2 regions of the Rhizobium sp. YJ-22 genome follow, and region 2 is predicted to be linked to the other one. Evidence: riboswitches for the same ligand, from Rfam matches in the RefSeq annotation. Region 2 holds a riboswitch; the other holds the start of a gene.
What was found. A riboswitch is a leader RNA that binds a small molecule or an ion and turns the genes downstream of it on or off. The one in region 2 is predicted to bind cobalamin.
Positions count from the first base shown of each region.

Region 1 (9,050 bases), on a different contig from region 2:
CCAGTGGCATGTCGGCCCTGAAGGCGTGGTCGCCAAGCCCGGCCAGTTCGAAGAACTCGGCATTCCCGTCTACACCTCGCCCGCCGATTGCATCGGCAAGGACAATACCGGCGGCGGCGACGGCGTGCGCCATTCGGTGTTCACCATGGACCTGATCTACCAGGAAATCCGCGATCTCGCCGCCATCTTCAACGTGCAGGATCGCGGCGAAGCCGTCGTTGCCGATCTGAAGAAGCGCGAAGAGGCCGCCAAGGCAAAAATCGCTTCGGCCGATGGCAAGCTTTCAGCCGTCTTCTGGTTCTCCAGTGCGGAGCTGGACATCGATCCTTATGTCGCCGGCAAAAACGGGGCGCCCGGCTACATCATGTCGGCGCTCGGCATCCGCAACGTGATCGACAGTGAGGAAGAATGGCCGACGGTCGGCTGGGAAACCATCGCCAAGGCCAACCCGACCATGATCGTCGCCGGCAAGATGGAGCGCCGCCGCTTCCCCGCCGATGACATCGCCGTCAAGCATAAGTTCCTCCAGACCGACCCGGTCGCCAGCCTGATGCCTGCCGTCAAGGAGAAGCATGTCTTCGAGATGGACGCACAGGCGATGAACCCGACGATTCGCACGATCGAGGGCATCGAGGCGCTGGCGGATGCGGTTTCCGCCACCGGCCTGGCGAAGTGAACCGGACGCTGACCCGATATGCCGTGCCGGGCGCCGCCTTCGCGGCGCTCGGTATCGTCGTCTTGGCGCTCATGGCGGGCGCCGCGATCGGCGAGACGGCGATCCCCTTCGATGTGGTCGCCAAGACCGTCGCCAACCGTCTGTTCGGCGCGGCCTATGCGCTGGAGCCGCTGGACGAAGGCATCGTCTGGAGCTACCGGCTCAGCCGCGCCGTCGTCGCCGCCTGCTGCGGCGCGGCACTCGCGCTTTCCGGCACGGTGCTGCAGGCGCTGCTGCGCAACCCGCTGGCCGATCCCTATATCCTCGGCATTTCCGCCGGCGCCTCGACCGGCGCAGTCGCGGTCGCCATTCTCGGAATCGGCGCCGGGCTATTCACGCTGCCGGCCGGCGCCTTCGTCGGCGCGCTCGTCGCCTTCGCGCTGGTGACGCTGCTTGCCGCCCGCGCCGGGCGCGGCAACAGCGCCATCATTCTCGCCGGCATCGCCGGTTCGCAGCTCTTCAATGCGATGACATCCTTTATCGTCACCAAGGCGGCCAATGCCGAGCAGGCGCGCGGCATCATGTTCTGGCTGCTCGGCAATCTCTCCGGCATCCGGTGGCCGGATGTCTGGCTGGCGCTGCCGGCGATGCTGGCAGGCCTCGGCGTCTGCCTGTGGTATGCCCGCGCCCTCGACGCCTTCGCCTTCGGCGCGGAATCCGCCGCGGCGCTCGGCATTCCGGTGCGCCGCGTCTATGTCGTGCTGATCGGCACCTGCGCCATGATGACGGCGGCGATGGTGTCGCTGGTCGGCTCCATCGGTTTCATCGGCCTTGTCATTCCGCACGCGGCGCGCATGCTCGTCGGTGTCCGCCACAGCTTGCTGTTGCCGGTCGCAGCGCTCGTCGGCGCCGTCTTCATGATCGGGGCGGATATTCTCTCACGCATCGTCGTGCCGGGCCAGGTATTGCCGATCGGCGTCATCACCGCGCTGTTCGGGGCGCCGGCATTTGCCCTGCTTCTGGGGCAGAAAGGAGCGCGGCCATGAGGATTTCGGCACGCGATCTCGCCTGGTCGGTCGGCGGCATCTCCATCGTCCGCGATATCTCGCTGGAGATTGCCAGCGGCGAATTCATCGGCATCATCGGCCCGAACGGATCGGGCAAGAGTACGCTGCTCTCGATGCTCGCCGGTCTCCGGCGGCCCGACGGGGGCGCGGTGACCATCGACGACGTGGCCCTCGCCACCCTTAGCCGCCGGGCGCTGGCGCAGAAACTCGCCTTCGTCGAGCAGCAGGCGGAAACCACCGAGCGCATGACCGCCCGTCAGGTGGTCGAACTCGGCCGCACGCCCTATCTGGGCCCACTCTCGCCCTGGGCGGCCCATGACGACGCCATGGTGCGAAACGCGCTCGAAAACGTCGACATGGCCGACAAGGCCGGCCGCTTCTGGCATAGCCTTTCCGGCGGCGAGCGCCAGCGGCTGCACATCGCTCGCGCCTTGGCGCAGGAGCCGCGCCTGCTGCTGCTCGACGAACCGACCAACCATCTCGACATCGGCCACCAGATCGGCCTGCTCGATCTGGTGCGCCGCCAGGGCCTGACGGTCATCGCCGCCCTGCACGATCTCAACCACGCCGCCATGTTCTGCGACCGCATCGCCGTGCTCGATCGCGGCCGGCTGGTCGCCATCGGCACACCCGCCGACGTGCTCACGCCCGATTGCATCCGCGCCGTCTTCGGCGTCGAGGCCGCGGTTTCCGCTGACGAGGTCGGGCGCTGCCACATCCGTTTCCTGCCGCCCTCCCATCCGATCAAGGACCGACATGACAATCAGAATCGCTTTCCCGACGATAGCCGCCTGCCTGCTGCTGAGCGTTCCGGCGCTGGCCGAGACCTTCGAGGTGAAGATGCTCAATCGTGGGGAGAAGGGAACGATGGTGTTCGAGCCAGACTATCTCGAACTTGAGCCTGGCGACCGCATCCGCTTCATACCCACTCACAAGAGCCACAATGCCGCGACCATCGATGGCATGATCCCGGACGGCGCCGCCGGCTTCAAGAGCAAGATCAACGAGCCCTTCGAGACCGGCTTCGACAAGGACGGCTTCTACGGCATCAAATGCTCGCCGCATTACGGCATGGGCATGGTGATGCTGGTCAAGGTCGGCAAGGCGAGCCTGCCGGAAAGCTACCGCGCCGTCGACATGCCCGCCCGCGCCAAGCCGCGCCTCGAAGAGCTGTTCCAGCGCGCGTCAAACCCGTGACCGCGAACTACACGCTTAAGGAAGATATCCGTGACTACTGGTCGCGGCGCTCGTTGACCTTCGACCTCGCCTTCGGCCATCGCATTCCGCCCGGGCCGGAGCTCGAGGCCTGGGGCGACGCGGTGACGCGGGCGCTGGGGGACAGGCCACTCTCGGTTCTCGAACTCGCCTGCGGCACCGGCGAGGTCTCGAACGTGTTGATGTCGCGCGGCCATAGGGTGACTGCGCTGGATTTCTCCGAGGCGATGCTGAGTGTCGCCCGCGCCAAGCATGCCGGCCGTGACCAGGTGCGTTTCATCCTTGCCGATGCCGAAAACACCATGGAGCCGGATGGACTTTACGACGCCGTCGTCTGCCGGCATCTGGTCTGGACACTCACCCGGCCGGAAGAGGCCTTCGCCGACTGGTTCCGGGTGCTGAAGCCCGGCGGCAGGCTGCTGGTCTTCGACGGCGACTGGGCCAACCCGACACGCCTTGGCCGCTTGGCCGGCATGACCATCAAGATCATAGACCGCCTCAAAGGCGAAGACCCGCATTATGACGGCGCAATGGGCGACCGCCACCGAAGCATCATGTCGCGGTTGCCCTTCGGCCATGGCCTGACGGCCGGCGAACTGGCGGCGCTTCTTCGCCGCACGGGTTTCGTCGGGCTCGACATCGCCTCGCACGCACCGATCGCCGCCGCGCAGCGCAGAACGGCGGATCTGCGCAACTGCCTGCGCACCCTGCTTTATCGCCGTTTCATTCTCTCCTGCCGCAAGCCGGATGCGGGCTGATGCAGATCGGTGAAAATTCCTTGAGGACCACCGGCAAAATTGCGCCAGGACAAAGAGGTATTCTCGCAAATAGCGAAAAACTCCTCCCCAGGCGGCCGCTTTGCAAGCCGGCCACCGGCTGATAAGACGACGCAAACGAAAGGCAGCAAAATGCATCGAACGGCGGGAAACAGACGGATCGGCGTGGCGCTTGCCGCCGCGATCGTCCTGTTCCTGCAAGGCCTGTTCGGTGCCTATGCCAACGCCGCATTCGTCGCCACCGCGCCGCTGGATGTCTTCGGCAATCCGCTCTGCGTCACGATGCCGGACGAAACCGGCCTGCCCGGCAAGCATGATCCCGCAGCCATGCCCGGCTGCTGCACGCTGGCCTGCCAACCCGCCGCGTCGCTGCTTCCAACGGAACCGGCCGGAGAGATGCTCGCCGTCTCCGGGGCGTGGATTGCCATCGGCCCGCTACTGCCGCGCGCGCTCGCGCTTCCCCGCCATGCCAGCCATGCACCCGGGAATCCCCGCGCGCCGCCGCTTTGCGCATGAAACAGGCCGTCATGGCCATCATTCCATTTTCATGCAGACCATTTTCGGGGAGTTACCCATGTCCATTCCGTTCGTCCGTTCCGCCGCCCTGCGTGGCGCCATTGCCGGCCTTGCGCTGATCGCCGCCATGCCGGCCGCCATCGCTCATGAATTCAAGGTCGGCGATATCGAGATCGTCCATCCGTGGTCGCGCGCCACCCCGCCCGGCGCAAAGGTCGCGGCCGGCTATGCCACCATCACCAACAACGGCTCGATGCCGGACAAGCTGGTCGCCGTCACCGGCGAGATCAGCGAAAAGGGCGAAATCCACGAGATGGCCGTCGACGGTAATGGCGTCATGACCATGCGCCCGGTCGAGGGCGGCATAGAGATTCCCGCCGGCGGCACCGTCGAATTGAAGCCCGGCGCCTTCCACATCATGTTCAAGGAACTCAAGCGCCTGCCCAAGCAAGGTGAAAAATTCAAGGGCACCATGACCTTCGAAAAGGCCGGCGAGGTTGCCGTCGAATATGCCGTCGACAAGATGGGCGGCGACAACAGCCATAACGACCATAAGAACTGATCGCCGCGTTCGCGCGGTCAGTTGCCGATGGTTCTGGCGCATCGAGGCTTTCGAACGGCGCCTCGACATTGATTGAGGAAACGACGGCTGTAACAGAAAATTGCAGCCGTCATCTCGCAATCACCTTGCATCGATCGCGAAAATTGGATGATCTCCAGAGCATCCAGACCGGCGTGAACGGCATGCCGGTCTTCTTTTATGGAGCGAACATGCGCAAGACGGCCCTGATCATCGTCGACCTGCAGAACGATTATTTCGATGGCGGCAAGTTTCCGCTGGTCGGCACGGCGGCAGCAGCCGGCAACGCGGCGCGCCTTCTCGACGCCGCCCGCGCGCGCGGCGATCTCGTCGTGCATATACGCCACGAATCGGCGGAGGCAGATGCTCCGTTCTTCGCTCCCGGGACGGAAGGGGCCGCAATCAATGCGGCCGTCGCCCCCGCGCCTGGCGAGACGGTTGTCGTCAAGAAGGCGATCAATGCCTTCCAGGGCACCGGCCTCAAGGACGTCCTCGATGCCAACGGCGTCAGCGACGTCGCCATCGCCGGCGCGATGAGCCATATGTGTATCGACGCCGTCACCCGTGCTGCCGTCGACTACGGCTATCCGGCGACCGTCGTTCACGATGCGGTCGCCACCCGCGATCTCGAATTCGGCGGCAGGATCGTTGCCGCCGCCGATGTCCACGCCGCCTTCATGTCGGCGCTGGCCTTCGGATACGCCAATCTCGTCTCCACGGACGACTATCTCCAGGGCAGCGCCTGACGGGCGGCGGCGATGGCGTTTTCCGCAGGGATCTGCGACAGTCGCGCCGATCGAACGGAAAACGCCTGCCGGACCCCGCATGACCGAGCAATTCGTCCTGAAATTCTCCATCGTCGCCACCGTCCTGCTCGCGGTCTTCGGCATCGTTATCGGCCTCGTTTCCGGCTCCTTCGCCATTGTTTTCGACGGTTTCTATTCGCTGACCGATGCCTTCATGACCGTGCTGGCACTGCTGGTCTCGCGGCTGATCGCCAGTTCGGCAACGGTGCCGCCCGTCAAGGGGCGGCTGATCGAACGCTTCACCATGGGCTTCTGGCATCTGGAGCCGATGGTGCTCGGTCTCAATGGCACGCTGTTGATGGGAGCGGCGATCTATGCCTTCATCAATGCCGTCGACAGCCTGCTGACCGGCGGACGGCCGGTGGAATTCGGTCCGGCCATCGCCTTCACGCTGGTGACGATGTCGGTCGCCTGCGGCATGGCGGTGTTCGCGCAGCGGGCGAACCGGACGATCCGCTCCAATTTCATCGCACTCGACGCCAAGGCCTGGATGATGTCGGCAGCGCTGACCTCGGCGCTGCTGATCGCATTCCTGATCGGCTACGGCGTCGAGGGCACGCGCTTCGCCTGGACCGCGCCCTATATCGACCCGGCCGTGCTCGCCGCCATCTGCCTGTTCATCGTTCCCGCACCGCTCGCCAACGTCAAGCAGGCGCTGGCCGATATCCTGCTGGTCACGCCGGCCGAGTTGAAGAGCCATGTCGATGCCGTGGCGAGCGACGTCGTCTCCCGATTCGGCTTTCTTTCCTATCGCTCCTATGTCGCCCGCGTCGGGCGCGGCAAGCAGATCGAGCTGTTCTTCATCGTCCCCCGCGACTGGCCGGCCAAGCGCCTGGAAGAATGGGACGCGCTGCGAGACGAGATCGGCGAGGCGCTGGGCGACGAAGGCCCGGATCGCTGGCTGACCATCGTCTTCACCACCGATCCCGAATGGGCCGACTGAACCCCCTGACACCGCCTGTTTCATCAACGCCACAATGTTCCGTTTGCGCCGCAGGAATGTCGCAGGTCAAGAGCCGCGAAACAGAGGTTTCTCCTAGTGTAAGTCCATCCTTGGTGCTGCATCGCGCGGATTGCGATGCGGATAATTGGGAAGCCGGTCAAAGTCCGGCGCTGCCCCCGCAACGGTAGCGGAGCCAAACCGTCGACAACAGGCCACTGGATTATTCCGGGAAGGCGTCGACGAAGTCCGAAAGGACGGCTCCGGAGCCCGGAAACCAGCCTGGGATGGAACGAAACGACTGATTGCGGTGGGCGATCGGGCGACGGGACCATCGCGGAAGAGCCGCGCTGGCCTGCGCGCGACGCATCTCTCCCCAATCCCATCAAAGGGATAATGAGAATGAACGTTCGTGGTGACATGCTTCGCCAGCTTCAGGCCCGCAGGGACGGCTTCAGCCTGCAGCAACCCTTCTACATCGACCCAGACTATTTCCGGGTCGACATGGAGGAAATCTGGTATCGCGACTGGCTGTTCATCGGCCATGATTGCGAAATCCCCCGCGCCGGCAATTACTTCACCGCCCAGATCGGCGATTATCCGCTCGTTGTCGTGCGCGGCCGCGACGGCGTCATCCGCGCCTTCCACAACACCTGCCGCCATCGCGGCCACCGCGTTTGCACGCAGGAGCGCGGCGCCGCCGCCAAGCTCGTCTGCCCCTATCACCAGTGGACCTACGATCTCGACGGCTCGCTGGTCTTCGCCCGCCAGATGGGGGCCGAATTCGACAAGGCGGATTTCGGCATGAAGCCGGTGCCCTGCGAGACCGTCGCCGGTTACATCTTCATCTGCCTCGCCGCCGAGCCCGCCGATTTCGCGCCCATGCGCGCCTCGATCGAGCCCTATATGAAGCCGCACCGGCTCTCCGAGGCCAAGGTCGCGCATCGCACCACGATCATCGAGAAGGGCAACTGGAAGCTGGTCTGGGAAAATAACCGCGAATGTTATCACTGTGCCGGCAACCATCCCGAACTCTGCCGCACCTATCCGGAAGCGCCGACCGCGACCGGCGTGCAGGGCGCAAAGGACGATCCGGTCATCGTCGAACACTGGCAGCATTGCGAGGCGGCCGGCTTGCCCAGTGAATTCCGCATGGATCCCTCCGGCCAGTTCCGCGTCGCCCGCATGCCGCTGATCCAGGGCGCCGAAAGCTACACGATGACCGGCCAGCCGGCGGTGCGCAAGCCGCTTTCGCCCGATGTCGCCACCTCGCAGATCGGGACGCTGCTGCTGTTCCATTATCCGACGACCTGGAACCACATCCTGATCGACCATGCGATATCCTTCCGCGTGCTGCCGCTCGGGCCGGAGGAAACGGCCGTCACCACCACCTGGCTGGTCAACAAGGATGCGGTCGAGGGCGTCGACTACGATGTCGAAGAACTGACGCATGTCTGGAACATGACCAACGACCAGGACCGGGCCATTGTCGAGGAAAATGCCTTCGGCATCCGCTCGCCCGTCTATGAGCCCGGCCCTTATTCGGTCGAGCACGAGGGCGGCGTCATGCAGTTCGTCGAATGGTATGCGAATTTCATGACCGGCCGCCTCAAGGGCGAACCGATGCCGCTGTCGGCGGTGGCCTGAGATGAGCGCCGCCTCGCCCGCCTATCGCCATGTCGACGAGATGCGTCCGTGGTCCGACCGGGAGCATCGCCTCGAATGCGTCGCCGTCACGCCGGAAGCCCCCGACGTGATGACCTTCACCTTTCGGCCGGATAATCCCGGCCACTGGTTCCGCTATCTGCCCGGCCAGTTCGTGACGCTGGAAATTCCCGCGACCCCGGAGCCGGTGATGCGCACCTATACACTGTCGTCGAGCCCGTCGCGGCCTTATACGGTGGCGGTCACCGTCAAGGCGCAGGCGGGCTCGATCGGCACGCGCTGGATGTTCGACAACCTGCGCCCCGGCATGCGGCTCAAGGCGATCGGTCCGCTCGGGGATTTTTCCTATGCCAGGCATCCCGGCCGGAAATACCTGTTCATCTCGGCCGGCTCCGGCATCACCCCGATGATGTCGATGACGCGTGACATGAGCGACCGCACACCGGATAGCGACATCACCTTCATCCATTGCGCCCGCTCGCCCGACGACATCATCTTCCGCTGGGAGTTGGAGGCGCGCGCCCGCGAGATGGCGAATTTCACGCTCGGCTTCATCATCGAGGAGATCGGCCGCGGCCAGCTCTGGGCCGGTTTGCGCGGCCGCATCGACAAGGCCAAGATCGCCCTGCTCGCCCATGATTTCCTGGAGCGCACCGTGTTCTGCTGCGGGCCGGAGCCGTTTATGGCGACGGTGCGCGACACCCTGTCGGGTGCCGGTTTCGACATGGCGAATTATCATGAAGAGGCCTTCCAGCCGCGTGCGCCGGAACTGCCGGTGGTGGTCGCCGATCACTCCGACGGCGCGAAAGCAACCAAGGTCATCTTTACGA
Region 1 covers NZ_JARRIR010000006.1:118,943-127,992, forward strand. The annotation lists gene P7F60_RS15520 (ABC transporter substrate-binding protein) at 1-676, shown strand, start outside; gene P7F60_RS15525 (iron ABC transporter permease) at 673-1,701, shown strand; partial or broken gene P7F60_RS15530 (ABC transporter ATP-binding protein) at 1,698-2,402, shown strand; gene P7F60_RS15535 (pseudoazurin) at 2,479-2,919, shown strand; gene P7F60_RS15540 (class I SAM-dependent methyltransferase) at 2,916-3,695, shown strand; gene P7F60_RS15545 (hypothetical protein) at 3,735-4,229, shown strand; gene P7F60_RS15550 (copper chaperone PCu(A)C) at 4,288-4,791, shown strand; gene P7F60_RS15555 (cysteine hydrolase family protein) at 5,001-5,555, shown strand; gene P7F60_RS15560 (cation transporter) at 5,635-6,558, shown strand; cobalamin riboswitch at 6,653-6,856, shown strand; gene P7F60_RS15565 (aromatic ring-hydroxylating dioxygenase subunit alpha) at 6,958-8,202, shown strand; gene P7F60_RS15570 (hybrid-cluster NAD(P)-dependent oxidoreductase) at 8,204-9,050, shown strand, end outside.
Region 1: it holds a riboswitch for cobalamin, as region 2 does, so the genes downstream of both, P7F60_RS15565 (aromatic ring-hydroxylating dioxygenase subunit alpha) here and P7F60_RS16695 (DUF1636 domain-containing protein) in region 2, are expected to answer to the same signal.

Region 2 (20,036 bases):
ATTTCTCAACGACCCCGAGGACTATGACGGCGGCGACCTTCTTATCGAGGACACCTTCGGTTGCCACAGCGTCAAGCTTCCGGCCGGTCACGCCGTGGTCTATCCCTCCTCCAGCCTGCACCGGGTCGAGCCGGTGACGCGCGGCAGCCGCTGGGGATCGTTCTTTTGGGCGCAATCCATGGTCCGCGACGATGCCATGCGGGCGATGCTCTATGATCTCGACCTGTCGATCATCGAGACCCGCAACCTGCTCGGCGATGACAATCACGCCGTTCTCGGCCTGGTCAACCATTATCACAACCTGCTGCGCCGCTTTGCGGATCTCTGACATGCCGCAGGACAGGCCGAGCCTTCCCGAGGCCCAGCTCGCGCTCGGCCAGATGTTTCTGGATCGCGGTGATTTCGCGCTGGCGACCGACCATTTCGCCGCCGCCGCCCGCGGCGGTGATGCGCGCGGGTTCAACATGCTCGGCCGCATCCACGAACGCGGCTGGGGCGTGCCGGCCGATGCGGCGCAGGCGGCTGCCTATTATCGCCGCGCCGCGGAGATGGGCGATGCCTGGGCCAAATTCAATCTCGCCGATCTCCATTGTCGCGGCGAAGGGGTGGCGCGTGACGATACCGTCGCCTTCGCGCTCTATCTCGATGCCGCGCAAGGCGGGCACCTCAAATCCCTGAACATGCTCGGCCTGCTGTGCGAGGAAGGTCGCGCCGGCCTGCCCGATCTTGCCAAGGCGGCGGAGTTCTACCGGGCCGGAGCCGAGGGCGGTGATTGCTGGGCCTGCCTCAACCATGCCCGGCTGCTGCTCGCCGAAAAGCGGCCGGCGGATGCCGCCGCCTTCCTGTCGCGCGCCATCGAGACCGGCTTTGCCGATGTCTATCGCGCCATTGCGGACACCTATGGCGACCATCCCGACCAACGCCTCGCCGCCGTCGCCGCCGTCGCCGCCGGCATTCTGATGGAGTAAACCGTGATCGTGCCCGCCGATATCGCCTCCGCGGCCGACTACGAACGGTATTTTCGCGACCGTGCCGATCCGGCGCTCTCCGCCTATATCGACGGCGCCGGCGCCGACGGCATCACCGCGCGCTGGAACCGCGAAGCCTTTTCCCGGCTGGCGCTTCACGGCCGGGTGCTGGCCGACATGCGCGGCGCCCATACCCGCACCCGGCTCTGTGGCATCGATCTCGAATGCCCGTTGTTGCTCGCCCCCGTCGCCCATCACCGGCTGGTGCATGAGGAAGGAGAGGTCGCGACCGCGCTCGGGGCATCGGCGGCCGGCGTCGCCATGACGGTCAGCACGCAGGCGAGCCGGACGCTGGAAGACATCGCCGCCGCCGCGACGACGCCGCTGCTGTTCCAGCTCTACCTGCAGCCCGACCGCGCCGACACGCTGCGCCTCGTGCGCCGGGCGGAAGCCGCCGGCTACCGCGCCCTCGTCGTCACCGTCGACGCGCCGGTCACGGGCTTGCGCAACAGCGAACAGCGCGCCGGCTTCCGCCTGCCGGCGGCTGTGCGCGCCGTCAATCTCGACGGCATGGCAACGCTGGACATGGCCGGTGCGCCGGGACGCAGCCCGGTGTTTTCCGGCCTGCTCGATCATGCACCCGGATGGGGCGATATCGAATGGCTCAGGCGCGAAACGCCGCTGCCGATCCTGTTGAAAGGCATCCTCCACCCCGACGACGCCCGGCGTGCGCTCGCCTGCGGCATCGATTGCCTCGTTGTCTCCAATCACGGCGGGCGCACGCTCGACACGCTGCCAGCGACGCTCGACGCCCTGCCCGCCATCGCCACCGCCGTTCAGGGCCGGGTTCCGCTCCTGCTCGACGGCGGCATCCGGCGCGGAACGGATATCGTCAAGGCCCTGGCGCTGGGCGCGAGCGCCGTACTGATTGGCCGCCCGCAACTGCACGCGCTCGCCATCGCCGGTGCAAGCGGCGTCGCCCATCTGCTGACCATCCTGCGCACGGAACTGGAAGTCGCGATGGCGCTGGCCGGCTGCTCAAGGCCCGATGCCATCGACAAGAATCTTGTCTGGCGGCCCTGATCGGCTTCATGGACGCGGCCGAACGCTTTCGACCGCAAGCCTATTGGCGGCTGCGGTTCTCTTTCATACGCATGGATACCGGCACCCGCGACCGCGACGATCCGTGCGGAATGCCGGAACATCGCCCGGCGCCACGGTAAACCAATAGCGCCGTTTCCTTCGTCGTCCGCGCCGCTACTTGTTCAAGGCATCCTTGAGCGCTTTTGCCGGCGTAAAGGTGATCTTCTTCGATGCCGCCACCTTGATCATCGCCCCTGTCGCCGGATTGCGCGCTTCGCGTTCGGGCGCGTCCTTGACCTTGAACTTTCCAAAACCGGGAAGGGAGGTTTCGGCGCCGCCAAGGGCAGCCGAGGTGATCTGCGCGAGCACCGCCTCAACGATAGCCTTACCCTGAGACTTGGACAGTCCATGCTCGGCTGCGATCTTGTCGGCGATTTCATTGGTCGTCGTCATCATGATCCTCCTGATTGGACCGCCAATCTTGGCGCGGGTCGGTGAGTCTGTCATCTGGCGTGCGCACTGGAAATGCGCGCACGCAACCTTGTCCACAGCATTGAGCACCCGGAGGCTGCCGCTGCCCGCCGCCTCGGCCAACGATTCGGGCTATTTTCCGCTTATCGGACCTCCTCCCGTCTCTCACGACGGCGAACACGCTGACACAGATTGTCGATTGCGGCATCGCGACGACCTGGATGCAAGGCAGACGGGTCTCAAGCCACCGCAACTCAACCGTCGCTGTCTCTGCGGCGACTATAAGAGGATCTTCTCTGTGGCCGGCATTTGCCAGCTTGATGCGGAGAAGTGTCATAAATCTGTCATAAAATCCCGAAGCCTATTGATTTGAAATGGGTTTCTTGACAGCCTGCATCGGTCATGAAGTCAAAGAGAAAGGGCGGCAAGTCCCGCCCGGTCACCCCACCTACCCTGTTTCAACAGCTTGCGAAACATCCTGACAAGCTGTTCACCGGTGCATTTCGGAAGCAATACGGCGCTCTCTGCTTCCGGTACAGGAAGAGTGACGAGGAGATCGACATCCTGGTGATCACCTCCCGTGATACCGGGCGATGGATCATTCCGAAGGGCTGGCCGATGAAAAAGAAGAAGCCGCATCAAGCGGCAGCGACCGAGGCCTGGGAGGAAGCGGGTGTCCGCGGCAAGGCCAACAAGACTCCGGTCGGCAGTTATGTCTATCTCAAGGAACTGGACGACGGCGATGTCGCTCCAGTCATCGTCGAGATGTATCAGGTCGAGGTGACGGAGACCCAGGCGGATTTCAAGGAAAAAGGCCAACGCGTCATCGCCTGGGTCAGCCCGGACGAGGCGGCACGGCGCGTACGCGAGATCGAATTGAAGTCGCTGCTGGTGAACTTCAAACCGTTGCCGCGCTGAAGGCAGGCGGCAGGGCAACCGCGCCGGCACCGCTGCCGATGGCTTGAGGAATGGGCCTTTGCCCGACCATGATGTCGTCCTTCTCAACCGAAAGCCATTCGTCGGGAAGCGTGACGACACCGTCCGGCATCGGGCTGACCGTCACCCAGCCTGGCGCTTCCAATTCTTGTAAGGCGCCAGTTTCTGGCCGGGAAACCGTGTTTCGATTTCGGTTTCGACCTGCGCGATCCGGGCGAGAACATCGCTTGTGTCCTGCCCTGCCCGCGAGAGCTCCTCGCTCTTCGTCTCCAGATCACGCATCGCCTCGTACAGCTCTTCCTCGGCCATCGCCGAAAGAACGTCTGCGAAAACGGCAGGATCGCGTTGCATATTCTGCATCATGATTCACCTTGAGAGCGCGGCCATGCAGCCGGATTAGTCCGCCGCCAACACGGAAAGACTTCAGACGCGATGCATCGGCGTTTACACGCGCTCGCTTCGCGCGGTGGCAGATTCCTGCAATCCCATTGTCCTGGCGGAATGTGCATCCCGCCCGCCCGTCAGCTTTCCGAGCGCTTGCGGTCATAGAGATGGGTCACCTTGCGTTCGACATCGCGGTCGCCCTCGCTATCGGCGGCCTGGCGAAGCATTTCCGTCAAACGCGCAATCTCCTCCTCGTTCAGCTTTTCAATGCCGATGAAGCGGTTTTCAGCCGTGGCGGTGGTGAGGATCAGTTCATCGAGCTTGGCTTGCAGAGCCTTGCTGTCACGGTTCTGGGAATTCTGCAGGATGAAAACCATGAGAAATGTGATGATCGTCGTGCCGGTGTTGACGACGAGTTGCCACGTTTCGGAGAAGCCGAAAATCGGGCCTGTGATCGCCCAGACGACGATGGCGATGAAGGCCAGGACAAAGGTTGCGGGCTTGCCGCTCGTTTCCGCCACCAGATTTGAAAATTGGCAGAACGCTTCACTGATACGCATGCACGTCTCTCCGCGCGCGAAATCGATGGAGGCCGGCTCAAGCGCCGGCCTCGGTTTATTCTCACCGATCAACGGCGATAGCGAAGACGCTCCTGTTCGATTTCGGCCGGGCCATAGGGCGGCAGAGTGTCGTCGAAGCGCGTCCAGCCCTGTTCGTTATAGGCGGCGCGGCGCTCGACCGGATCGACCCAGTTGGACTGACGCAGGATGCTTTCGGCTTCGGTATAGAGGTCGTCGGCAACGCGGGCGGTGACCAGCGTACCGCCGCGACGGACGCCTTCAGCATAGACATGGGCATTTTCTTCCGGCACGCCGGAATTGGTCAATGCGCCGATCAGGCCACCGGCAGCGCCGCCGGCAACGGCACCCGCAGCAGCCCCGGCCGCCGTCGCAGCCAGCCAGCCGGCGGCGACGACCGGCCCGACGCCGGGAATAGCCATGATGCCCAGGCCGGTCAGCAGGCCTCCGATGCCGCCGACGGCCGCGCCGATGCCGGCGCCCGTGCCAGCCCCTTCGGCAGCGTTCGACTCGCCTTCATAACGGCCGTCCGCATTGTTGGAAACGATGCTGATGTCGTCGGACGGAATGCCCCGCGCCTCCAGCGCGCTGACTGCAGCGCGGGCATCGGAATAGTCGTCGAACAGTCCGGTAACGGTTTTCATTGGCGTGCTCCTCGTATTGAGTGTCAGTTGGCGACGATATTGCCCTGATAATCCAGGGCGACGTTCATGGACTTGCCGTCCTTCATGGCCGTGCCGCGCCACACGCCTTTGTCATCGAGCTTCAGGCCGGTGACGTCGGCATAGCCGGCTTCGACGATACGATCCTTGGCCTGGGCCTCGGTAAAGCTGTTGGCGCCTTCGACCGGAGCGGTCGGATTGGAACTGTCGGGTGTCGCTACGGCCGGCGTATCGCCGTCGGTTGCCGGAGCGGTCGAGGTCTGCGCAAAGGCAGCAAAAGTCGAAGCGCCGACGAACGCGGCGGCGAGCAGAAGCTTTTTCATAATTGTTTCCTCGTGTTAGCCCTTTTACAGGTGCTGGGGTAACGCGCACTTTTCCTTTTGGTTCCACGCCAGTGGAAGAAGCCGTCAAGGTCGGTGAGATGCGTTTCGGGTTCTGCACGAGTCTCGAAAGTGAATTGGCGCGGCCGCTCGCCCTCCAGTCCGATCCAATCCGTGATCATCCGATTTTGCTGCCTTCACGATGCGGGAAAGGCAGGAACCGCATGGCCGCCGACCGAAGGTCTTGTGTGACAAACAAAAGAGAACCGTCGGCGGAATAGGGCCTGCCCGGTTCTCGCCGGGCAGGCCCAGTGGATCAGCTTCCGAGGATGGCGGCCTTGAGGGTCTTGACGTTGTGACGGAACATATCGATGTAGGTGGACGCAGGACCGTCCTCACCCGAAAGCGCGTCCGAATAGAGCGTGCCGCCGACCTTGATTCCCGTTTCCGCCGAGATCTGCTCGATGAGGCGCGGATTGGTGATGTTCTCCAGGAAGAGCGCCGATGCCTTGTCTTCCTTCACCTGATCGATCAGCTTGGCGACGTCTGCGGCCGATGCCTCCGCTTCGGTGGAGATGCCTTCCGGCGCGATGAACTTGAGACCATAATCGTGTTCGAAATAGCCGAATGCGTCATGGGTCGTGATGATCGTCCGTTTGTCGGCCGGAATCTCCGCGATCGCCGCCTTCACGTCCTTTTCAAGCGCTTCGAGCTTTGCGAGATAAGCCTCGGCATTCGCCGTATAGGTGGCGCAACCTGCCTTGTCGGTCTCGCAGAAGGCGTCTGCGATGTTCTTCACGTAAATCTCGCCATTGTGAATCGACTGCCAGGCATGCGGGTCGAATTCACCGTGATGATGGTGATGGTCTTCGTGACCGGCTTCTTTCTTTTCTCCTCCTTCATGATCATGGTGATGCTCCTCCTCCGCCTTCAGCGGTTCGATACCCTTGGTGACCTCGACGACCGGGGCCTTTGTGCCGCTCGTCTCGATCAGCCGCTTCATGAAGCCTTCGAGTTCGAGACCGTTGACCAGCACGACATTCGCGGCTTCGAGCGCCACGGCGTCGGCCGGGCGCGGTTCGTAGACATGGGCGTCGCCATCGGGGCCGACGAGCGTCTTCACCTCGACACGCTCGCCGCCGACATTCTTGGCGAGATCCGCGATGATGGAGAAGCTCGCCACCACATGGAGCTCGGCAGCCGTCGCGGATGCGGCGAAACCGCCCGAAAGCGCAAGCAGGCTGGCATAGGTTGCGATGCGGAACGTCCTGAACATGAAAATCTCCTTTTGCTGTCAGGCTGTCTTATGGCGGGAGGAGGCGAAGGCGCTGCGAAGAACGCCTCTCGATCCGCCCAGGGTGGAAAGGATGTAGAAGCCGCCGGCGGTAAAGATGATCGCGGGGCCGGACGGCATCGACGCATGGTAGGAAAGCAGGAGCCCGCCCAACGAGGACACGGCCGCGATTGCAACGGCGATGAGACACATCGGCCCCACCCGGTTCGACCAGAACCGGGATGCGGCGGCGGGAAGCATCATCAGGCCAACGGAGAGGAGCGTGCCGAGCGCCTGGAACCCTCCGACGAGATTGAGCACGACAAGCGTCAGGAACAGGAAATGCGCCGGCGCGCCGATGCGGCTGACCGACCGAAGGAAGAGCGGATCGAGGCACTCCGCCACGAGCGCGCGCCAGAAGACGGCGAGCGCCAGGAAGGTGACAGCGGCGATGCTCACGATCAGGATCAGGGCCTCGTTGTTGAGCGCCAGGACGGAGCCGAACAGCACATGCATCAGGTCGACGCTCGATCCGCGCCACGACACCATCAGCACGCCGACGGCAAGCGAGATCAGGTAGAAGGCCGCCATCGAGGCGTCTTCCTTCTGAATGGTCAGGCGCGACACGACCCCCGATCCGAGCGCCACCAGAAGCCCGACGACAAGCCCGCCGATGGTCATCGGGATGATCTCCAGACCGAAGAGAAGGAAACCGATGGCGGCGCCGGGAAGGATCGCATGGGACATGGCGTCGCCGGTCAGGCTCATGCGGCGCAGCATCAGAAAGACGCCGACCGGCGCGCAGCTGGCCGACAGGAACAGCGAGCCGAGCAAGGCGCGCTGCATGAAGCCGTAGCGGATGAAGGGTTCGATCAGATACTCATACATGTAAGCCAACTCTGACGTTATCCGCGCTGGCCACTCCCGGGTTTGCCACGCACAAGCCGGCCTGCTCGTCCCAGGATTCCTGGAAGTCCCGGGCAAGAGCGAGGTTTTTCGCCGTCAGAACCTGTGCCGTTGGCCCGGCGGCAACAAGGGAGCGCGCAAGCAGGAATGCCTGCGGAAAATGTTCGCGGACGAGGTCGAGGTCGTGCAGGACGCAGAGGACGGTCCGTCCTTCGACACTCCAGCGTTTGATGAGGTCGATCAGGTCGCGCACCGTCCGGCTGTCGACGGCGTTGAACGGCTCGTCCAGAAGGATGAGGTCCGCATCCTGCAGCATGGTTCGTGCAAACAGCGCCCGCTGCATCTGACCCCCGGAAAGGCTGTCGAGCGGACGCTTTTCGAAGCCGGTCAATCCGACAGCCTTCAGGGCGGCCGCCAGTTCGGCCCTGTCCTGCGCAGTGATGCGTCCGAGCAGTCCTCTCCTCTGCCAGAAGCCCATCGACACGAGGTCGATTACGCGTGCGGGAAAGCTGCGGTCGAGTTCGGATTGCTGGGGCAGATAGGCAAGACGGTTGCATGAGACCGTGCACCGCCCCTCGATCGGCCTCAGGATGGAGGCGATCCCTTTCATCAGCGTGGATTTGCCAGAGCCGTTGGCGCCGACGATCGCCGTCAATGCACCACGCGCCACCTCACCGTGAATGTGATGTACGGCGGGATGGCCCTGATAGCCGAGGGTCAGATTTTCGAAATGCAGGCTTGTGCCGGTCATGGCCACTCCGGGGTTGACAACGACTGGATAGGTAATGTTATTACGTTCGTCAAATGGAAAGTTATGTAATAACATTATTGAAAGATGACATGCGCGCCGAGTTTGAGCCGTATGCCCTTCGCGATCGTTGCCGTCGGCGGTTCGGGCGCAACGTCCTGAAGGCGAAATTCCAGGATCGGGGGGTTGAGGCCGCGACCTTGGATCGCATTCTCGCCACGCGATGGAGAAGCTGGATGACACAGGCGGCCCAGGCTCACGATCTCAAGCTGACGAAAAACCAGCACCTCGTGCTCTCGGTGCTGGAATCGTCCCGGCAGCCGCTGAGCGCCTACAGCATACTGGACCGTCTTCGTGGACATGGGTTGAAAGCGCCGCTTCAGGTCTATCGCGCCCTGGAGAAACTTCTTGAGGCGGGCCGGGTTCATCGCCTTGAAAGCATGAACGCCTTCGTCGTCTGCTGTCATTCCCGGCATGGGCAAATCCACCCCAGGATCACCGCCTTCGAGATTTGCGAGAGCTGCGGGAAGGTCAACGAGTTCCACGACGAGAAAGTCGAGAGCGCGCTGATACAGCACGCACGCAGCAGCGGCTTCAAGATCAGGGCGAGCGCGATCGAGGTCCACGGCCTGTGCGCTGACTGCCGTTAACTGCTATCCCGCCGAAGCAAGGCTCTCTCTACATGGATTCTGTTACGTTATATCATTAAGAAAGGTATCGAATGGCCAAGAAACTTCCCGTCACGGTCCTCTCCGGCTTTCTCGGAGCCGGCAAGACCACGCTGCTCAACCATATCCTTGCCAATCGCGAGGGCATGCGGGTTGCGCTCATCGTCAACGACATGAGCGAGGTCAACATCGATGCCGCGCTCGTCCGCGACGGCGGCGCCAACCTCTCTCGAACGCAGGAGCAACTCGTCGAAATGACGAACGGCTGCATCTGTTGCACATTGCGCGACGACCTGCTGACGGAGGTGCGCGCGCTCGCCGAGCAGGACCGCTTCGACTATCTGCTGATCGAATCGACCGGCATCGCCGAGCCGCTTCCCGTCGCCGCGACCTTCGATTTCCGGGATGAGAACGGCCGCAGCCTCTCCGACGTCGCCAAGCTCGACACCATGGTCACCGTGGTCGACGCCGCCAATCTTCTCAGGGACTACAGCTCGACGGACTTCCTTGCCGATCGCGGCGAGACGGCGGGAGACGGCGACGAACGGACCCTCGTCGATCTTCTGGTCGAGCAGATCGAGTTCGCCGATGTCGTGGTGCTGAACAAGATCGGCGTGGCGACGCCTGAACAGCGGGACGCCGCGCGCAAGATCATCGCCTCCCTCAATCCCGATGCCAGGCTCATCGAGGTCGATTTCGGGAAAGTCGATCTAAAGGATGTGCTCGGCACCGGCCGCTTCGATTTCGACAAGGCCGAACAGCATCCCCTCTGGTTCAAGGAGTTGCATGGCTTCAAGGACCATGTGCCCGAAACCGAGGAATACGGCATCCGGTCCTTTGTCTATCGTGCGAAGCGCCCCTTCGACCCGGTGCGTTTCCAGACATTCATCGACCGGCCCTGGCCGGGCGTGGTGCGCGCAAAGGGCTTCTTCTGGCTGGCGACACGGCCGCACCATGTCGGGGAGATCAGCCAGGCCGGTGCTTTCGTGCGCACCGGCAAGATGGGCCTGTGGTGGTCCTCCGTGCCGAAGGAGCAATGGCCCCGCGATCCCGCCTTCCTGAACATGATGAAACCCTATCTCGATCCGGTCTGGGGTGATCGGCGGCAGGAGATCGTGTTCATCGGCGCCGATCCGATGGACGAGAGGGAAATCCGGGCCGAACTGGACGCCTGCCTGCTGGACGCCCAGACGTTCAGACCGGATCTCTGGCGCAATCTGCCCGACCCGTTCGCAAGCTGGGACAGAAAGGCAGCCTGAATGCCGGTACAATCGGACTGATCGGCGGTGGAGCAGGGTGCGGGATCGTCACTGAACGCACGGCTCGTGCTTGACAGCCTGTCGGATCGGCTCCTATCTGGGGCGGACGGTTCCCGAGGCAAAGCCGGAGGGATTAATAGGGAACACGGTGAGGATGACCCGAACGGGGCCGAAACCGTGGCTGCCCCCGCAACTGTAAGCGGTGAGGGCTTGTCATCCATGCCACTGGTCCACGGACCGGGAAGGCCGGCAAGCCCTTCGACCCGTGAGCCAGGAGACCTGCCGTCATTCGCCACAGCAACCGGACGGGGTGTACCGGGAAGCGTTGTGACGCCTTCGCGCCTCTTTGCGCGATGGCCGATCATCCTTCACCAGTGCCCGCTCGCCGAAGGATGACATGACCGAAACGCCCGCCTATGCCATTGTCGTCTGCAGCCGCTGCCACGCGGGCGCCGCTGCGCCCGACCTTGTCGCCCGTCTTGCGCACCATACGGCCGCCGGCGGTTTTCGCGTCGACGCCGTGGCCTGCCTTGCGGGTTGCGGGCGGCCGCTCGCCGTCGCCTTCACGGCCCCCGCCAAGGCGTCGTTCCTCTTCGGCGACATCGACCCGGCCCGAGATTTGGAGGCCCTGCTCGCCTTCGGCCGCCAGTACCGCGACCTTGCGGACGGCTGGTGCAACGAGGGTCAACGGCCAGCCGGCCTGCGCGGCAAGACGCTTGCCCACATCCCGCATATCGGGGGACTCGCCCGATGAGCCGCGGCATCCTTTCCGGCCAGGGGCTCGTCTATGAGACCCGCTCCGGCGACCGGCTTCTCGATCATGTCTCGCTCGACGCCGAACCGGGCGACCGCCTTGCCATCATCGGGCCGAACGGCGCCGGAAAGACCACGCTGCTGCGCCTGCTGGCCGGCACGCTGCAACCGACCGCCGGCACGGTGCATCTCTTCGGCGCGTCGCTGGCGGCGATGCGGCCCGTCGAGCGCGCACGCTTCGTCGCCATGGTCGGCCAGACGGACCAGCCGGACCGGCGCATCTGCGTGCGTGACTACGTGGCGCTCGGCCGCATTCCCCACATGGCGCGCCGGCCGGGCGCGGCGGACGCCGCGATCATCCTGGACGCGCTCGAGCGGACGGAGCTGCAATCCCTCGCCGGGCGGGAGATGGGTTCGCTTTCGGGTGGCGAGCGTCAGCGGGCGCAGATCGCCCGGGCGCTTGCCCAGGAACCCCGCATCCTCTTCCTCGACGAACCGACCAACCATCTCGATCCCCGCGCCCGCGGCGCGCTTCTCGCGCTGGTGGCCGATCTCGGCCTCACCATCGTCGCGGTCCTGCACGACCTTCATCTCGTCCCCGGCTTCGCCACGCGGATCGCCGTGCTGAGGCAGGGCACGCTCGTCGCCTGCGGGCCGGCGGAGGAAACGCTCGACCGGCATGTCGTGCGCGACGTCTTCGGCATCGACCTCCTGCGCCTGCCCCACCCGCATGAGGACCGCCAGCTTACCGTCTTCGATATCCCCTTCACCCGCAGCACCGGAGCCTCTCCATGAAACGCCTGATCCTCGCTTCCCTTCTGTCGCTGGCGGCCTCCGCCGCCTTGGCCTTTCCCGTCACGGTCGACAGTTGCGGCACGCCGCTGACCTTCGACGCCGCGCCGAAGCGGGCGGTGATCCACGATATCAACATGGCCAAGATGGCCTTCGCCCTCGGCCTCCAGCCCTCGATCGTCGGCGTCACCGGCATCACCGGCTGGTACAAGACCGACGACGCCTTCAAGAAGGAGCAGGGCTCGATCCCCGAGCTTGCACCCAAATATCCGACGATGGAAAACCTCGTCGCCGCCGATCCCGACTTCTTCTTCGCGGGCTGGTATTACGGCATGAAGCCCGGCGGCGAGGTGACGCCCGACACGCTCGCCCCGCACGGCATCAAGACGCTGGTCCTCACCGAAAGCTGCGTCCACCTGCAAAAGGACCGTCCGGCGGCCTCGATGGACCTGCTCTACGGCGACACGGAAAAGCTCGGCAAGATCTTCGGCAAGGAGGCCGAGGCGAAGGCGCTTGTCGAAGGCTGGAAGGCGCAGCTCGCCGATATCGAGAAGAAGGTGGGCGACAGGAGCGGCACCCGCGTCTTCCTCTACGATTCCGGGGACGACAAGCCGTTCACCGCAGGCAAATACGCCATCACCACGGCGATGATCACGGCGGCCGGCGGCAAGAACATCATGGACGACATGGAGACGAGCTGGGGCAATACGGACTGGGAGACCGTCGCCGCCCGCAATCCCCAGTTCCTCGTCCTGCTCGACTATCAGGACGGCGGCGGCTATGCAAAGCTTCTCGATTTCCTGAAGGCGCACCCCGCCATGAAGGAGACGGACGCCGTGAAGAACGAGCGCTTCGTGGCGCTGCGCTATGAAGAGCTGACGCCAGGCCCCGACAATATCACGGCGATCGACAAGATCGCCAGGGCGCTCCACCCGGAAGCCTTCTGATCGTGCCTGTTCGTTTCGGCATCGGCGTCGCGGCGGCTCTTCTCGCCGTCGCGGCGCTGGCTTCGGCCTCCGTCGTCTATGGGTCGACCGTCATCCCGTTTGCCGATGTCATCGCATCGCTCGCCCGGGCGCTGGGGCTCGCGCCCGGCTCTGCCGGGCCGATCGACCGGATCGTCGTCGACCTGCGCCTGCCGCGGGCGATCCTCGCCATCGCGGTCGGCGCCGGGCTCGGCGTCATCGGTCTCCTGCTCCAGACCGTCACCCGCAACGATCTCGCCGATCCCTTCCTCTTCGGTCTCTCGGCCGGGGCGGCGGCGGGCGCGGTCGCGGTCATCACGCGGATCGGCGACCGCATCGGCATCTTCACCCTGCCGCTCGCCGCCTTCGTCGGCGGCATGTGCGCGACCGCCGTCGTGCTGATCCTCATCCGCCGCACCCACGGCTACGGGCCGGAGCGGCTGATCCTCGCGGGCCTTGCCGTCTCCTTTCTCTTCACGGCGCTCACCAATTACCTCGTTTTTTCCGGCGATCAGCGCGCCGCCCATTCCGTTCTGTTCTGGACGATGGGCGGGCTGGGGCTGGCAAGCTGGCGCAATATCGGCATCGGCATCGCGGGCGCGGCCCTGGTGCTCTGCTACGCGCTCGTCCGCCACCGCCAGCTCGACGCGCTGCTCGGCGGCGAGGAAACGGCGGAAAGCCTCGGCGTCCCGGTCGTGCGCCTGCGCACCGCGACCTTCCTCGTCGCCAGCTTTTCGACGGCGCTCCTCGTTTCCATCGCCGGCGTCATCGGTTTCATCGGCCTCATGATCCCGCATGTCGCCCGGCCCCTCGCCGGCCCGCTGCACGGCCGTCTCGCGCTCACCTGCGCACTCTTCGGCGCAGCGCTTCTGCTCGGCAGCGACCTGATCGCGCGGACCCTGCTGCCGCCCCAGGAACTGCCGGTCGGCGTGGTGACCAGTTCGATCGGCGCCCTGTTCGTGGTGACCACGTTGCTGAGGCAGAAATCATAGCTGCGGGCCATCGCGGCAAAGATCGGCCTCGGCTCGTATGCTCACGCTCAAGAGCACCAAAGTTCGAACACGATCCTGCCATCCCGCCATCATCATAAGCTCACAGTGAGCTCGATTGCCATGTGTCCTGCCGGAAGTTTCCACGCGCGCATCTGCCATGGCCGATCCTTTTCCTGCCCTTGACAGTCGATAGCCGGCGGCTCTCGCATTGTCGTGCAAGCGAAAAGCGGCCGCGTCCAATGGGTGCATGCGGCAAACTGGAATATGACCGCCGGTCAGTCAACAACCGAACCGCTTCTTCGACAATTGAGTTCTTCCGGAAACTGTCCCGCCGCCGCCTGAGCTTGACTTTTCCGGCTTCTTTTCCGACCGCGCCATGCGGTGCACCCTCGTCGTCCGACCGGATTACTCCCTGATCAGGCTACTCCGGCGCAAGAGGCTCAGAAACAGCAGCGGCAGAAGTGTCGTCAGGAAGATGGTGACGAAGGCCATGGCCATGCCGAGACCCACCGGACCCTGTTCGAACTGACGCCAGATGAAGGTGGCGATGGTCTGCATGCCGACCGGCGCGACCACGACGGACGCGACGAGCTCGCGCGAGGCGAGCGCGAAGACGAGGAGCATTGCCGAGGCAAGGCTCGGGAAGACCAGCGGGATCAGGATGCGCCGGAAGGCGACGGCGCCGGTGGCGCCGAAGACGCGGGCGGCCGCCTCGAGATTGTCGCCGATCTGCACGAAGGCGGCCGTGGCATAGCGCGCGGTGTGAGGCACGAGAATGCAGCAATAGGCGAGCATCAGGATGAAACCCGTATTATAGGGCGTGAAGGGCAGGCCCGGCATGTTCCAGGCAAGGATCAGTCCGACGGCGACGACGATGCCGGGCAGCGCATTGGGCAGCACCGTCATGATGTCGATGAGCGCCCGGCCGCGCATGCGCGTCTTGACCACGACATAGGCCGACACGATCCCGATCAGGCCCGTCAGCAGCGCGGTCGCGACGCCGAGCGTCAGGCTGTTGGCGAGTGCGCCCAGCGCACCGGCGGAATTGCCGAAGACGGCGGCGAAATTGTCGAGCGTCAGATTACCGGGGGAAAGCCCGCCGGAAATCGTTCGCGACAAAGCGGTGGCGAGGATCGCCAGCATGGGAACGCCCGTCGACAGGAAGGCGATCGCGCCAAAGAGGGCTAGCACCGGCAACTTGAGATAGCCGAGCGGGCGCTTGTCGGCATTCTGCGGCTTGCCGTTCACGGTCTGGTAGGAACGGCGCGCCAGGATCCAGTGCTGCAGGAGGAAGGCCGCCAGCGACAGGGCGACCAGCAGCAGCGACAGCGTGGCGGCTCCCGGCAGATCGATCGGCCAGTCGCCGACGCGCGTATCGATGCCAGTGACGAGAACGTCGAAGCCGGCGCGGCGGCCGAGCGCCGCGGGCGTGCCGTATTCCTCGATCGCGGCGGCGCGGTCGACTAAGGTCGCTCGGGAGGATCGCTTGCCACGACATGGAGCGCGGCAAGCGCTTCCTAGTCCGGCATCGGTGCCTTAGATGACCTCCGAATGCGAGGTGAGCGGCGGATTTCAGGAAATCGAAGCCGGCGCGGAGGCATCGATCCGCAGGCAGATAACGTTTGGCTGGCGCGTTCATGGCGCGTTGGCGTTACGGGATCGGAGCGCCTTCGGCCCCAGGTGCATCACCAGCCGCGTCTTCCGGCGATCAGCAGCCACAGGAAGAACGGCGCGCCGACCGTTGCCGTCAGGATGCCGAGCGGCACCTCGATATCGGCGATGGAGCGCGCCAGCATGTCGACGACGAGCAGATAGGCCGCGCCGAAAAGCATGGCGGCGGGTAGAAGCCGACGGAAATCCGGGCCGACGAGCATGCGGGCGATGTGGGGAATGACGAGGCCGATCCAGCCGATGATGCCGGTGACGGAGACAGTCGCCGCCGTCACCAGCGTCGCGCCGCCAATCAGCACGAAACGGGTTCTCGTCGTATCGATGCCCAGCGTCCGCGCCTCCTCCTCGCCAAGCGTCAGGAGATTCATGCGCCAGCGCAGCAGCACCAGCGGAGCGAGACCGATGACGACGGCGGGCAGGATGGAGAGCACGTCGAAGCGGGCAATCGCCGTCATGCTGCCAAGCAACCAATAGGTGATGGCCGGAAGCTGGTCATAGGGATCAGCCAGCACCTATCGGTCTTCACGGCCTTCGCAAATTTCGGCGACGACGCGAGGATGAGATCCGGTTTCCACGACAGAACCTGTTCGAGCGAGACTTGGGTGAGACCGCCTTTGCCGGCAGCCGCCGCGACATCGCGCGCGCCGACGGCCTCGAGGATTTCCATGTTGATCGAGCCGGAGAGTCCGGTCTCGAGGCCTTCCGCGCCGCGGCCGTAATAGACCGAAGGGCGCTTTTCGCCAGGGATGCCGGCGAGACCCTTTTCCAGCGCCGCGAGCGTCTGGTCGGCATAGGCAGCGAGCGTTTCGGCCCTTACCTCGACGCCGAGAATGGCACCGGTTTCGCGCAGCGTCGCACCGCTCTTTGCAAAGGCACCATCGATCAGCACACAGGGAATGCCGGTCTGCGCCTGCACCTTGTCGGCCAGCGAGGCATAGGTCGGGTTCACCGTGCCGACATCGATGATGATGTCGGGCTTGGCCGCCAGCACCGCCTCGATATTGGCCGTGCCGCCCTTGCCGGTGAGTTGACCGAAACTGGGAAGATCGCGCACGGCCGGCAGAAGGAATTCCTTTTCCTCCGCCTTCGGCTCCCGCACCCAGCCGGCAAGCTTGTCCGGCGCCAGCACATAGACGAGCACCGAGGCTGGCGGGTCTGCGGCAAGCACCCGCTCGACCCTGTCGGGGATCTCGACCACGCGCCCGGCGGCATCGGTGATGCTGCGGGCGCCAGCCGGCTGGAACGATAAAAGCAGGGCGACCAGGACGACGACGCTACGCAGGGCCGGCATGAGACTCTCCAACGATATATTGCCAGAAATATATCGCTGCTTCGCGTCCGCATGGCAACTGCCGCGCCGCGACTGCTGTTCCTAGTGCCCGAGAAAACCTTGCCAGGCCGGCAGCACCTCGACGGGGTCGCCTGCGCCGATCTCGGGCTGTCCGGGATGCAAGACGATCATGACATCGGCCAGCGCCAGATATCGGAGGCTGGCGGAACCCTGGTCGGGCAAAGGCTCGACAACCGTCATGCCAGTGGCGGGATCCTTGCCGAGGCGGCCCAGGAGAACCTGCGTCCGGCCCGCCGGCCTGGAAAGCGCGCGGGAGACGGGCAGGCAACGAACCTGCGCAGCGTCCACCATCCTGCCCTCAAGCCTGGCGACGATCGAACGCCCGAGCAGGGCGAAACCGGCGGCCGCGGCGAGCGGATTGCCGGGCAGAAGCAGGATCGGGCAACCGTCGACATCGCCGAAGCCGATCGGCTTGCCCGGCCGCATGTCGAGCCGCCAGAATTCGAGATAGCCGCGACGGGCGATGACCTGCGTCAGGTGATCCGCGAACCCGGCGGATGCGCCACCGGACGATATGAGAAGATCATGGCTTCCCGCCGCCTCGACCAGCCTGGCAAGGATCGTTTCGGGATCGTCCCTCGCAATACCGAGGTCGGTCACTTCGGCGCCGGTTGCCTTCAGCATTTGTGCGAGCATCGGCCTGTTGGTGTCGTAGATCTGGCCTGGTTCCAGGAATCCGGGACTGTCGATCAATTCGTCGCCGGTGGAGAGAAGCGCCACCTTCGGGCGCGGCATGACCAGAACGGAGCGGAGGCCGAGCGCCGTCAGCAGTGCCGCCTGGCCCGGGCCGATGCGCGTACCGGTCTCCAGCACCACGGTTCCGCGCGCGACGTCATCGCCGGTCCTGCGGATATGGGGCTTGGCGGTGGGCGTGGCTGTCAGGCAGACCTCGTTGCCGCATAGCTGCGCCGCCTCCTGCACGATCACGCGGTCCGCACCGGGCGGGAGGCGCGCGCCCGTCATGATCCGCGCCGCCTCTCCGGGCTGCAGTTCACGGATGGAAGCTTCGCCAGCGGCGATTGTCTGCGCGAGACGCAAGCGGGTCGTGCCACCCGGGCTAAGGTCCGCTTCCCGAATGGCAAATCCATCCATCGCGGCATTGTCAAACCGCGGCAAGGAGACCGGCGCGCGGATATCCTCGGCCAGCACATGGCCATGGGACATCGAAAGCGCCATCCGTACAGGTAGCGCTGCGGTCTCGATATAGCTTCCGATGAACGCCAGTGCGTCTCGGACCGATTTGGGCGATTGCTCGTTCATCGGGTTCATTTCTAGTCCCGGAACAGCAAGCACATCAAGCGGGGCTCGGCCCCGTCGGAATATCGCGATCGAAACCTGACCTTCACCCCGGAACGAGCGAGACCGGAACGTGGATTGCCAGCCTGTGAATGACAACCGATTCATTTCCCGCCATGGCCACGGCAACGGCGATCCACAGCCGCCCATCCGCAAAACGCCATGGCCGGCGTTTCGGGTAGCCGCTTCCTGGCCGACGCGATCCGGCACCAGAACAGCTCGACACTGTCGAAAGCGGCGGCCTCAAACGGGCCGTTGCCTTGTGCAGGCAACGGCCAGCGGGTCGGCTAATCGTCTATCGTGCAGCGAGTTCAGGCGTGCTTGCGCAGAAAAGCCTTTACCGGCGGGCCGACACGATCCGAAGCTTCGATCAGGATGGCGTGTTTCAGGCCGTCGAGGATGACCAGCTCGGAATTCGGCAGAGCCTCGGCGATCTGCCTGTTGAGGCGCGGATTGCAGCCGCCGTCGAGTTCGCCGGTCAGGACCAGCGACGGCGCGGTGACCTCGTGCAGCCACGGGCTCATCTCCGTCTCGGCATAGATGTCGAAGACGTTGAGGAACACGTCGCCATCGGTATCGACCACCTGCTTCTTGCGCCATTCGATCACATCGGGACGCGCCGCGGCGAAATCGTCGGTGAACCAGCGCGCCGTCAGCGTGTCGAGTACCTGGGGAATGCCCTTTTCACGCATGGCGGCGACGACGGCCTTCACCTTGGCGCTGTCGTCCTCGGTGCGGAAAGCGGCCGTCGACAACAGGCCGAGCGATAGCACACGTTCGGGATAACGATGGGCATAGGCCGGGCCGATCATGCCGCCCAGGGAATGGCCGGCGACATGCGCCGTCTCGATGCCGAGCCTGGCGCGCAGCGCCTCCAGGTCGGCGACGAGGTCTTCGAGGCCGAAGCGCCCCTCGGGCATGGGCGATTCGCCATGGCCGCGCAGGTCATAGGAGATGCAGGTGAAATCGTCCTTGAGTTGCTCGACGAGCTTCGTCCAGCCGGTCTTGCGCGCGCCGATGCCATGTATGAGGAACAGCGCCGGCCCCTGCCCTTCGACGGTATAGGCACAGTCGATTGCCTTGTTCATGCCGGCCGCCCTCACGTCTTGTCCGATTGCGCGGCGGCGGCGGCCCGGTCGGAGCAGAGCTGGCCGGCGACGGCCCAGTCGTCCTGCGCAATCTCGCTGAACAGGATATGCACTGATTGCGGCGTGGCGTTCGCGGCGGCGACGAAGCTGTCGGTCACCGCCTTGGCGATGGCGCGCTTCTGCTCCAGCGTGCGGCCGGGAAACATTTCGATCTTGATGACGGGCATGGTCTTTCCTCCGTTGGTGGGGTTGACTGTCGCCTCAGGCGACGGATTTGCGGCGGATGCCGGAGAGATGCGGCATGACCTCGGCCGAAAGCCGGGCCATCATGTCGAGCGTTTCCGATTGCTCCTGGCCGAAATTCGAGGTGACGATCACCTCGTCGATGCCGGCTTCGGCATAGGCGGCGAGGCGATCGATCATCTCGGCGCGCTCGCAGATGATCAGGCTGCGGCCGAGTTCCTCGATCGTCTGCTTGCGCGGCAGCGGGCGGATGCAGCCATTGTCGACGATGCCGGGGCCGGTATAGACGTTGTCGAAGCGCTGGTAATAGGTGGAGGCAAGCTCCAGCTTGGCGCGCGCATCGGCCGCATCGCGGGCGAGATAAATGCCGCGTTGCAGCGCCAGGCGGTTACCCTTGGCCGCCGCGCCGGCCTCGGCCTTGCCGCGATGGAAGGCGTTGACCTGGTCGAGCAGCACGGCATGCGAGGCTTGCAGCGGCGTCGTCTGCACGTGATAGCCTTTCCGTGCCGTGTGATAGATGCCCTCCGGCACCATGACCGCCAGCATCAGCGGGATCGTGCGCTCCGGGCGCGGCATGACGGTGATCGGGTCGAAGCGGTAATAATCGCCGTCCCAGGAGACCTCTTCCC
Region 2 covers NZ_JARRIR010000007.1:1,756-21,791, reverse strand. The annotation lists gene P7F60_RS16770 (Fe2+-dependent dioxygenase) at 1-328, shown strand, start outside; gene P7F60_RS16765 (tetratricopeptide repeat protein) at 330-968, shown strand; gene P7F60_RS16760 (alpha-hydroxy acid oxidase) at 972-2,051, shown strand; gene P7F60_RS16755 (HU family DNA-binding protein) at 2,226-2,504, opposite strand; gene P7F60_RS16750 (NUDIX hydrolase) at 2,925-3,440, shown strand; gene P7F60_RS16745 (hypothetical protein) at 3,421-3,570, opposite strand; gene P7F60_RS16740 (hypothetical protein) at 3,582-3,821, opposite strand; gene P7F60_RS16735 (low affinity iron permease family protein) at 3,980-4,402, opposite strand; gene P7F60_RS16730 (general stress protein) at 4,471-5,064, opposite strand; gene P7F60_RS16725 (PepSY domain-containing protein) at 5,088-5,405, opposite strand; gene aztC (zinc ABC transporter substrate-binding protein AztC) at 5,719-6,678, opposite strand; gene aztB (zinc ABC transporter permease AztB) at 6,697-7,563, opposite strand; gene aztA (zinc ABC transporter ATP-binding protein AztA) at 7,556-8,332, opposite strand; gene P7F60_RS16705 (Fur family transcriptional regulator) at 8,566-8,979, shown strand; gene zigA (zinc metallochaperone GTPase ZigA) at 9,051-10,256, shown strand; cobalamin riboswitch at 10,347-10,558, shown strand; gene P7F60_RS16695 (DUF1636 domain-containing protein) at 10,654-11,010, shown strand; gene P7F60_RS16690 (ABC transporter ATP-binding protein) at 11,007-11,804, shown strand; gene P7F60_RS16685 (ABC transporter substrate-binding protein) at 11,801-12,748, shown strand; gene P7F60_RS16680 (iron ABC transporter permease) at 12,751-13,758, shown strand; partial or broken gene P7F60_RS16675 (ABC transporter permease subunit) at 14,164-15,237, opposite strand; partial or broken gene P7F60_RS16665 (iron ABC transporter permease) at 15,444-15,941, opposite strand; gene P7F60_RS16660 (ABC transporter substrate-binding protein) at 15,881-16,720, opposite strand; gene glp (gephyrin-like molybdotransferase Glp) at 16,802-18,286, opposite strand; gene P7F60_RS16650 (alpha/beta hydrolase) at 18,388-19,164, opposite strand; gene P7F60_RS16645 (tautomerase family protein) at 19,176-19,391, opposite strand; gene P7F60_RS16640 (LLM class flavin-dependent oxidoreductase) at 19,426-20,036, opposite strand, start outside.